Regions from separate parts of the Paenibacillus durus genome, predicted to be linked through region 3. Evidence: riboswitches for the same ligand, from Rfam matches in the RefSeq annotation. Region 3 holds a riboswitch; each other region holds the start of a gene.
The links. A riboswitch is a leader RNA that binds a small molecule or an ion and turns the genes downstream of it on or off. The one in region 3 is predicted to bind cyclic di-GMP.
Positions count from the first base shown of each region.

Region 1 (3,282 bases), 1.5 Mb from region 3:
GGTGTGCGGTAGGAGGCACTTCGTCACGGTCAGTCAATAGCTCGATGACGGCAACGCGGTTTAAAGCCACAGCTTCGCTGATAGCAGCAGCAAATTGTTCTTTGGTCTCGCATTTGTAGCCGGCAGCTCCCAGCGATTCGGCAAATTTTACGGCATCCATAGGAACTTCAAATAGAGTTCCGTCGATTCTGCCTGTAGTTTTTTCCATTCCTTTTAACGCCATATCCAGCTGCATATTATTCACAACGATAAAAATGACCGGGATATTCTTGCAAACGGCAGTATTAATTTCTGTGCCGAGCATCATGAAGCAGCCGTCGCCGGTAATGCAAAATATCGTTTCCTCAGGGGAAGCAACCTTTGCTCCGATTGCCATGCCGATTGCGTTGCCCATGCAGGCAAAGTAGGCGTCGAAGACAAAACTGCCCGGCTTCTTCACGTTGTACCACTTCACGGCATTGAAGCCATGGCTGCCGTCATCAACAAATACGGTATTGTTATAAGGGATCAGATCGCTCATCGTGTTCATTACCGACGCCAGCGAAAGCTTGGGCAGATCGGGCAGTTCTTCCGCATAATGAACGGCCGTCTCCGTTTCACGTTTTTTAATAGCGGCAGTATCAACATTCTTGAGATACAGCGACAAGTTATCGCGCAAATCTCCGCCGACAGCAATCGTCTGGGAGGTTAGTATTTTTCCCACAAAGGTAGGGTCTACATCAAACTGAATTAAGGTCTTTGGATGATTATCCGCCTTAAGGTTACAAATGGTCATGTCACTAAGCCGCGACCCAAGCACGATAAACAAATCACTGCGGTTCAATAAATCGTCGCCATGCTTGCATCCGCCAACACCGACCGGACCATGGTACAGCGGATGATCCCAGGCAATAGCGCCTTTGCCGCCGGGAGTAGTAACGACAGGAATATTAAAAGTCTCTGCCAATTGGACCAATTCCGTATGCGTGCCGGAGCGGTTGACGCCTTTGCCGGCTATGATCAGAGGTCTGCTGGAATGATTAATGGCATCCGTAACCCGGTCAAAATTAGCGTAACTGACAAGGGTTTCGCGTTCGGGGATAACAATTCGGCATTCTTTAAGCGGTTCTGTCTGGACATCAAACGGAATGCACAGATGAACAGGTCCGCGCTTGCCGCTCAGCGCAATGGAAATGGCATGGTTAAAAATCGTGCTGAAATGGTCGCCGCGTTCGATTAGTTTGCTGAAGAGCGTAGCGGGTCTGAACATGTCCGCCAAATCTGCTAGATACGAAGAGGAATCCTGGCATTGGGGAATTCCGAGCTCCTGAATGGATTGATGCCCCGTAATAAACAGCACAGGGAGGTTATTGGCTTTGGCATGTGCCGCCGCTGTGAGGAGGTTCGTCCCCCCCGGACCGGAAGTACCGAAAGCGACGCCTAGATTTCCGGTCTTTAAGGCATAGCCGGAAGCTTCGAATCCAGAGCTGGATTCATGTCTCCCGGGAATAAACTCAATACCATAATCCACCATCTTAAGAACTATGGGACAAATAGATTTACCGATAATGCCAAAAGAATGCGTTACTCCGAGATTGCGTAGTGCTTCCGCCATATAATCTGCGACTGTCTTCAAAAGATCCACCTCACAAATTAAATATTGTTTGTCATGTTATCGATCCTTCGAAGTAAAACCGGTAGATCAGAATAACAAATGACAGAAGACCTGTACTCAAAACAGAGTACAGGTCGGTTGACAAATCACCATTTAGGACGCTTGATATGCAGTCGTCCCGGTTCTTCAGCAACCTGGCTGTCATGGTCTCAAGGGAAGAACTGAGACTGTAGATCCATGGCTTTGCGTCATTCCCTTTCGGAGAATTTTGCCCATATTAAGGTTAATAAAAAAGAACAATTTTCCCTTACAATATATTCCTAGCCCTTGTTTTGTCAATATATTTATATAAACAGGCTCGAAATTTGACGAAATGATTGATTATTGAGCATAAAGACTCATTGCAAAGAAAAGAAGCAGCCCTTGCGGCTACTCCTTCTCGTTAGCGTAAGGATCAAGCAGGTAATCGCCTTCTCCGCTGTCCATGTAACTCTGGTACTGATGTCCCTTCACGACGGTAACATGATTGCCCGTTATGTCCGTGGCGATGAAATTTTCCCAGGGCTCGACGAAGCCATCCGGGTCATCGGCTTCGATTTCCATATCATTGTAAGAATCGATATTATTTCCCTCCGCCATAGCCGGCGTGTTGGAGGTGCCGAAGCTCTCGACGATCTGCCAGGCGTCCTCGCCGTCAAATCCGTTATACTCATGCTCGTCGAGACTGCTCCGCCCGAATGGAGGAGTAAGAAATTCCTCTTCAACCGGGCGTGTATGCGGCTTTTCCTGGCGGGGGCTGTATTCCTTGGAATAGCGCGTAGCAGGAAGGGCGGCCAGGCGCTCATACGGAATCGGCTGTCCGCTCGCTGCGCAAATGCCGTATGTGCCTTTGTCCATCGCCTCAAGCGCATCGTCTATATCCTTAAGTTCCAGTTCTTCAAGCTCTTGAAGCGATATATCCATAGAACGATGATACAGGTCGGTTGCGACATCGCCGGGATGGTTGTCGATTTCGGTCAATTCGCCCGACATATCCCGCATGGAATCTTCAAGACCGTGATCTTCATTCTCCTTAAGCCTGTGCCGGATATCGTCCCGCTGGCGGATAAGAAGGCCGCGCAGGTGGGCAAGCTGTTCCGAAGACAGGTGATTCATTAGCCTCGGCTCCTTTCCATATGCCGTTTTCCTTGTTAGGTTGGCCGATTGGCCGGTTTTTTACCGCTGGAAAATTGTGCTTTTGATAAGCAAGGCTCGGGGTGCGCTCCAATGGACGGGTTCTTAACGCCTGTGCTACAATATACAAGTCTTTTATACACGTTTTGGACCGCTTTCGGGTGGGAAAAATAAGAACGGAGTGACAAGCTGAAGTGGTGTACTATCTGATCGCGCTAATCGTATTTTTGCTTGACCAGGGAACGAAATATCTGATCTCCACGCGCCTTGAAATCGACGAACAAATTCCGGTAATCGGGAACTTTTTTGTTATCACATCGCATCGAAACCGCGGCGCCGCTTTCAGCATTCTGCAGGACCAGCGCTGGTTTCTCATACTGGTGACGGTTGTCGTCCTGATTGGAATCGTCTGGTATTTGAACAAAGTAAAAAGGACGCGGCGATTGCTGCCCTTGGCGCTGTCACTCGTGCTTGGCGGCGCAGTCGGCAACTTTCTCGACCGGGCGATTACAGGC
Region 1 is NZ_CP009288.1:4,349,535-4,352,816, reverse strand. Features, by position in the region: gene PDUR_RS18905 (thiamine pyrophosphate-binding protein) at 1-1,624, opposite strand, end outside; cyclic di-GMP riboswitch class I at 1,780-1,877, opposite strand; gene PDUR_RS18900 (TraR/DksA C4-type zinc finger protein) at 2,024-2,749, opposite strand; gene lspA (signal peptidase II) at 2,962-3,282, shown strand, end outside.
Region 1: another riboswitch for cyclic di-GMP. It lies ahead of PDUR_RS18905 (thiamine pyrophosphate-binding protein); the one in region 3 lies ahead of PDUR_RS26140 (fibronectin type III domain-containing protein).

Region 2 (3,282 bases), 660 kb from region 3:
AGGACCAGAAGGGACAGGTAAAGCCCCTGCATACCCCCAACGGTAATCATAATTTCATCCAGCGGATTGTAACTGACTTTATCAAAATCTTTAAAATGCGCGCTTACCGCTTCACGTAGAGGAAGAATACCGGAATTGGGCGTGTAATGCGTGTGCCCGTGATCCATCGCTTTTTTTGCAGCGTCAATAATATGCTCTGGAGTATCAAATTCAGGTTCGCCTATGACAAAACTAATCACATTGTCCAAGCCTTGTGCCATATCGTACATTTTTCTGATTTTAGCCGGTTCGATGTTTGCGATCTTTGACGATAATTCTTTCATTCAAAATCTCCTTCCGCCACCCTTTATCTAGGGATTGAAACCGCTCCTTCCACACCTTTTTGCAGGTGACCGTCTAAATATTCGACCCCAATGGAGTCTAAGCCTTCTTTTAGTGCCGCAATCATTTCGTCTTTCTTGTCTGGCAGCATTCCGTGAACGGGGATTACATTGGAGGTATGGAGACCGAAGAAATAGGTATGGTCCAGGTTCAATCCGCTTAACATTTCGATTTCCTCTTCAATATTTTGGCGCAAGGTGTTTTCTATAAAAAGCCCTTCATTGACTTCTTCATCAAGCGGGCTGCCGGGATCCACATGTAAAGTGGCAATAAAGATCAGCTTTGGCTTAACTTCATTTAGCAATTTGCTGTTTGCTATTGCATTTTCACGTGTTTTTTCGCTGCCGGCTCCTCCGATGATAATATTTACACTAAAGTCTATTCCGGCATCGGTTAAACGCTGTAACTGCACTTTCGCTTCATCCACCGTAAACCCTTTATTAAAATGTTCCACGACCTCCGGCATCCCGGATTCCAGGCCAATATTGAGGTCATTAATCTTTAAGGCTCTTAATTCTTTAAGCTCTTCATCGGTTTTATTTATGATGTTATTAACGGAGGCATACATCGCTATGGTCTCCACTTCGGGCAGGATTTCATTTATTTTAACCGCAATCGATTTAAGCCGGTCTGCACTCAGGGCAAAAGGGTCGGCATTGACTAAAAATATACGGTTGACCTCAGGATACATTCGTTTGGCTTCCCATAAATCATGCTCAATTTGTTCCATCGTTTCGACATGAAAAGGAACATCGCTATACATGGTGCAGAAGCTGCACTCATTATGGCTGCATCCTACAGTAACTTGCAATAAGAGCGAGTTCGCTTCAAAAGGCGGACGGTAAACGGGGCCGGTATATTTCATTTTCACTTCTCCTTTTTGTACATAGAGTTTATTTCTATAAGTTTACAGCGGCAAAAATATTTAAGGTAGTACGCACTTTAAAGTACGTATCTCAAGTGAATTGACGGTGTTTAGGTGACAAACAAAATTTTTAATTGGTAAATTTTTAGTCTGGATTTATACTGAAAAAAAGAAGTGCAAAAGAACTATAAGAAATCACGAAACAAGTGATTGACCAAAGGCAAACTCGTTCGAAAGGCGGGGGCGCAAAGCCACGGGTCTTCCGTTATAGAAACTATAACCAGACAGCCGGGTTGCTCAGAGGCTTGTTTTTTTGCGTGTTCTTACAGCAGAAGAAAGGAATGGTTCAACGAAAATGAGACGAATCTTTTGGAGTGTACTTGTGGTCTGGATGCTCGTTGCATTAACAGAAATGGAAACAAGGGGGATGACTGCTAGTGCGGCAGCAGGGCTGAACTACACATGGAAAGACGAGGTGACGAAATTCAAAGTCGGACCTGTCGATTTCGGGGATCTCCAGGATGCTGAACTCGCCGGCCGTTACTTAACTTGGAGTGTAACTCAAGATTACTATGAATCAATTTACGCATTAAATTTGGACAACGGAAACACGCAAAGATTGACTACCGATAAGGCCCACAAATATAACCCGGTTATAGCGGATACCATTCAAGGTCCTATGGTTCTTTGGATTCAGAGTAATGAACTCCAGGGAAGTGATATATGGGGCTACAATTTAAAAAGTAAGGAAAAAAAGAAACTGGTTGATGGCGGGTCGTCCCACCTAACGGAATCCGTCGGTGATGGAAATTATCTGGCATGGGTTAATAATTACGAAATCCATGTTCTTAATTTGACAACCGGAGAGTCGCAGAAGATCGAGGAAGGGAGTAATCCCCAGCTTGGTAAGGGCCGGCTTATCTACCTGTACCATTCTGATGAAATTAGAGCCTATAATCTGGAAACCAAGAGTAAAAATGATTTTTACGGAGCGAGCTTTCCATATGATTATTCGTTCAATGGCAAATACATTTTGCTTAAGACCAAACTCAGGGAAAATCAGGGTTATGTTGAGCTGAACGCAACTACTCCGTCTGAGAAGGGAATCGTCCTGCAAAAAGATTCTCCTTTCAAATTGTCAAAAGTATTCACAGGGTTGTCCTATGGCCTTTGGGTTGAAAAAGGAGAGGGGGATAAAGCGAAGGTAACAGGTGTGGACCTTTTGCATAAGGAGTCCTTTTCGATACCGCTGGAAGCGACATACAATCATGTACTCGGACTCTCCGGCGATACGCTGATTTATTTAAATAAAGGCGGTTTTATCGTCAAAAGAACCATCATTCCTCCGAGTACCCGTGCAGACCGGAATGCAGAACCGATTCATGTCGTTATGGATGGGGTGGAGGTTCCCCTACGTACGGCGCCAATTTCGCTTAATAATAGCACCTATGTCGAGTTTCGTTCCCTGTTCGAGCGGATGGGGTTCGGCATTAAATGGGATAACAAAACGCGCCAGATCATGGGCACCAAGGGAAGCCTGGTAATTAAACTGACTATTGGCAAGAAAGAAATGGTTGTTAATGGAAAAGTTATTAAAACCGATTCTGCGCCGGTTACTCGGAACGGTACAACCTATGTTCCTCTTAGACTTATTGGTGAAGCGGCTGATCGTAAAATAAGCTGGAATGGAGCAAAGCAGACGGTGTACATCAGCCTGAAAGATACCAAGGATACCCTTTATAATGAAGATGGCACCATTCGGTATCATGGCGGACTGGTAGGCGGTATCCGTGAGGGGTATGGAACGCAATACAACGAATACGGACGTGTTTTCTATGAAGGGGAATGGAAGAACGATAAAATGCATGGCGAAGGGAAAATGTACTATCTTTTCGCTGACGAACTGTTTTTCGAAGGAACGATGAGAGATGGAATGCAGGTCGAGGGTACCGAATATTACCCCGGCGGAGGACTTCGGTACAAGGGTTCTTACAATGGAGCGCTGCACTGGGAGGGGCAAGAGGTTGTTCTGAATC
Region 2 is NZ_CP009288.1:5,228,742-5,232,023, reverse strand. Features, by position in the region: gene PDUR_RS22985 (pyridoxal phosphate-dependent aminotransferase) at 1-323, opposite strand, end outside; gene PDUR_RS22980 (radical SAM protein) at 347-1,246, opposite strand; cyclic di-GMP riboswitch class I at 1,456-1,547, shown strand; gene PDUR_RS22975 (copper amine oxidase N-terminal domain-containing protein) at 1,674-3,282, shown strand, end outside.
Region 2: another riboswitch for cyclic di-GMP. It lies ahead of PDUR_RS22975 (copper amine oxidase N-terminal domain-containing protein); the one in region 3 lies ahead of PDUR_RS26140 (fibronectin type III domain-containing protein).

Region 3 (3,282 bases):
GCGTTACCGTAATCCGGCTGCCTTCCGACGACTCGCCAAAACGGGTTGAAACCGAATGAACTTCATACGTGTAATCACCCGGCGGCATGCCGGTATACGTAACGGTTAAGCCGCTTACCGTACTTTTAAGCACTTTTTGACCATCCACGATCTGGTAAACCTTATAGCTTGTCGCATAGTCGGATGCAGCCCAAGTCAAAGAAAAATCGGTCGCATTTTTAATCGTTTGGATCAGATTGGCCGGCGGCTCCATGGTCGGAAAAATGAGCGTAAAGGAAACCTGGGTTCCTTCCGCCGATTCCCCGAACCGGGTAGAGAAGGAATGAACTTCATACGTATAATTCCCTTGCGGCTGATTGGTGTAAGTGACAGTAGTGCCGGTTACCGTGCTTTTCAATACTTTTTGTCCGTTAATAATTTGATAGACTTTGTAACTGCTGGCGTTTGCCGAAGTCTCCCAGGTCAGGACCACATCATTAACGTTTTTGAGCGTATAGTTAACAGCGGCCGGCGGCTCCATTGTTACGGAGCTCAGAGTAACTGAAACCTGACTTCCTTCCGCTGATTCCCCGAAACGGGTAGAGAAGGAATGAACTTCATACGTATAATTCCCTTGCGGCTGATTAGTGTAAGTGACAGTAGTGCCGGTTACCGTGCTTTTCAATACTTTTTGTCCGTCAATAATTTGATAGACTTTGTAACTGCTGGCGTTTGCCGAAGTCTCCCAGGTCAGGACCACATCATTAACGTTTTTGAGCGTATAGTTAACAGCGGCAGGCGGCTCCATGGTTACGGAGCTCAGAGTAACTGAAACCTGGCTGCCTTCCGCCGATTCCCCGAAACGGTCACTATAGGAATGTACCTCATAGTGGTAATCCCCGGCCGGTTGGTTCGTATAGGTGACAGCTGTTCCGGTTACCGTGCTTTTCAGTACGAGCTGCCCGTCGATGAGCTGATAGATTTTATAGCCTGTAGCATTTGAAACGGTACTCCATGTTAAAACCACGTCGTTGACGTTTTGCAGTTTATAAGTTAGATTGCCGGGTGCCGTCATAGTGACATCCCCGACAGTTACCGTTAAACGGCTTCCTTCCGCCGATTCGCCAAAACGACTGCTGTAGGAATATACCTCATATACATATTCTCCAGCCTCTTGATTGGTAAAGGAGACGGTTGTACCGGTTACCGTGCTTTTTAATACTTTTTGACCGTCAGCTTGGATTTGATAGATTTTATAGTTCGTGGCGTAACTGACTGCATTCCATTTCAGGTTGATGTCGTTGACGTTCGCCAGGCTAAACGTGAAGTTGCCTGGAGCGGCCATGACTGGAAGGACGACATTAACGTCGACAGGTGCGGATAGAGGAGATTCACCAAAGGCGGAATTCGCCGCACTAACCGCGTACGTAGCTGTTCCCATTGGAGCATTGACGACTGTATATGTATGTGTTGCCTGGGATTTTATCAAGGTTCTTTGTCCATCAGCTTGAACTTGATAAAGATTGTAACTTTGGGCATACGCAGAAGTGGTCCAGCTCAGGACAATATCGTTGCCGTTTTGAATCGTGTAAGTCAAGGTTGGCGCCGTCATGTCGGGATAGGTGATATTCACCGTGATTGGCGCGCAGGGCCCTGACTCTCCGTCCGGACTTAAGGTTGAAACCACATAAGTATATGAACCTTCCGGAAGACCGTTAATGGTAAAGGAGGTCGTTGTCATTGTCCCCCGCTCGATCAGTTGGCCATCCGTAATCTCATACACCTTATAACCAGTAGCCCCAAACACGGAGCTCCATGTCAGCTTGACATCGGTTGGTGTCAGGAGCTGATAGGAAAGATTGCTTGGAGGCAGCACGTTATTGTTTGTCTCAGCCGCAAACACATTTAGAGCGGGAAACAAGACCTGGACCATAAGCATCATCGAAACCAGGAAAGAAAGTCTTTTGGAGGATTTACGTTTTCTCATGTGTTCCTACCTTTCTTTGATATAAGGATAATAGACAAAAAAAATGAACCTCAGACAAGGCTCATAGTAAAAGCTATGATTCCTTGTGGCAACCGGCTGCCTTCCACATGGATGTGGTTCAGGCCCTTGGCTTTGCGTCTCATGATTTCTCATGATTTGCCTTTTTCACTGGGTTGTGACTGAAGTTCTATTTTTATAATAGGTATCTATTCCTGTAATGTGAATAGGTCGTAAGAACCATGATCGGTCTAATCTGCTATTTTCCCATAGATGACTTGCCTGCGGTACTTAGGGCTTGCTGAATAAACAAAAACTCTTACTCCCACAAGGAATAGAAGCCGTTTTTGTCGAAATCATCTGCAAGGAAATACTCGAAAAATGCAAAAAACCCTTGCAGATGGAGTGAATTATCATGTTTGAACGGATAGAATCGACCGACGATCTTCTCAAAGATTTTTACCTGCCCTTTGGCGGCAAACTGAACCCCAACAATCGGTGGGTGAAGCTGGCCAAACTCGTTCCCTGGGAGCAAGCGGAAGAAAAATATGTAAAGGTGTTCGGCGCACCCGACGAAGGGCAAAAGGCGTATTCGGTACGTTTGGCTTTGGGCTCCCTGTTGATCAAGGAACGTCTAGGCTTAACCGACCGGGAAACCACTTTGCAGATCATGGAAAACCCCTATTTGCAGTATTTTCTGGGTTTTGGCGGTTACGTGGACAAAGAGCCCTTCCATCATTCCTTGATGACTCACTTTCGCGACCGGTTGGGTCCCGACATCCTTCACGAGATCAATGACTGGATCATAAAAGAAGGGCTGAAGGCCGAGCAGGAAGCAGCAAAAGCAGCGGCTAAAGCCAAGGAACAAACACGTGATGACGACGATGATCACCCGGGGGGTGGACAAATGGTCATGAAAATGGACGACACCCTAACGATTCTGGAAGTGGATACCACGCCGGAAAAGTCTCAACAAAAGGGCAAGGCCAAGTCCCTCTTTCGTCTTCTTCCCAATCCCGACGCACAAACCCATCGCGGCACGTTGATGCTGGATGCAACCTGTGCGCCTGCCGACATCAAGTATCCGACAGATCTGGGGCTATTGAATCATGCTCGTGAAATCCTGGAAGGTATCATTGACGCATTGCATCAGCCGCTGATCGGTCTGGCGGAGAAGCCGCGCACGTACCGCAGACAAGCCCGTAAAGCGTACCTGCTTGTATCTAAACAACGCCAGCCCAAAGGTAAAACGATCCGCAAAGCGGTCAAGAAGCAGCTCGGCTATGTGGGTCGGGATCTGCGAATCATTGAAAACCTGA
Region 3 is NZ_CP009288.1:5,893,074-5,896,355, forward strand. Features, by position in the region: gene PDUR_RS26140 (fibronectin type III domain-containing protein) at 1-1,966, opposite strand, end outside; cyclic di-GMP riboswitch class I at 2,051-2,137, opposite strand; gene PDUR_RS26145 (IS5 family transposase) at 2,379-3,282, shown strand, end outside.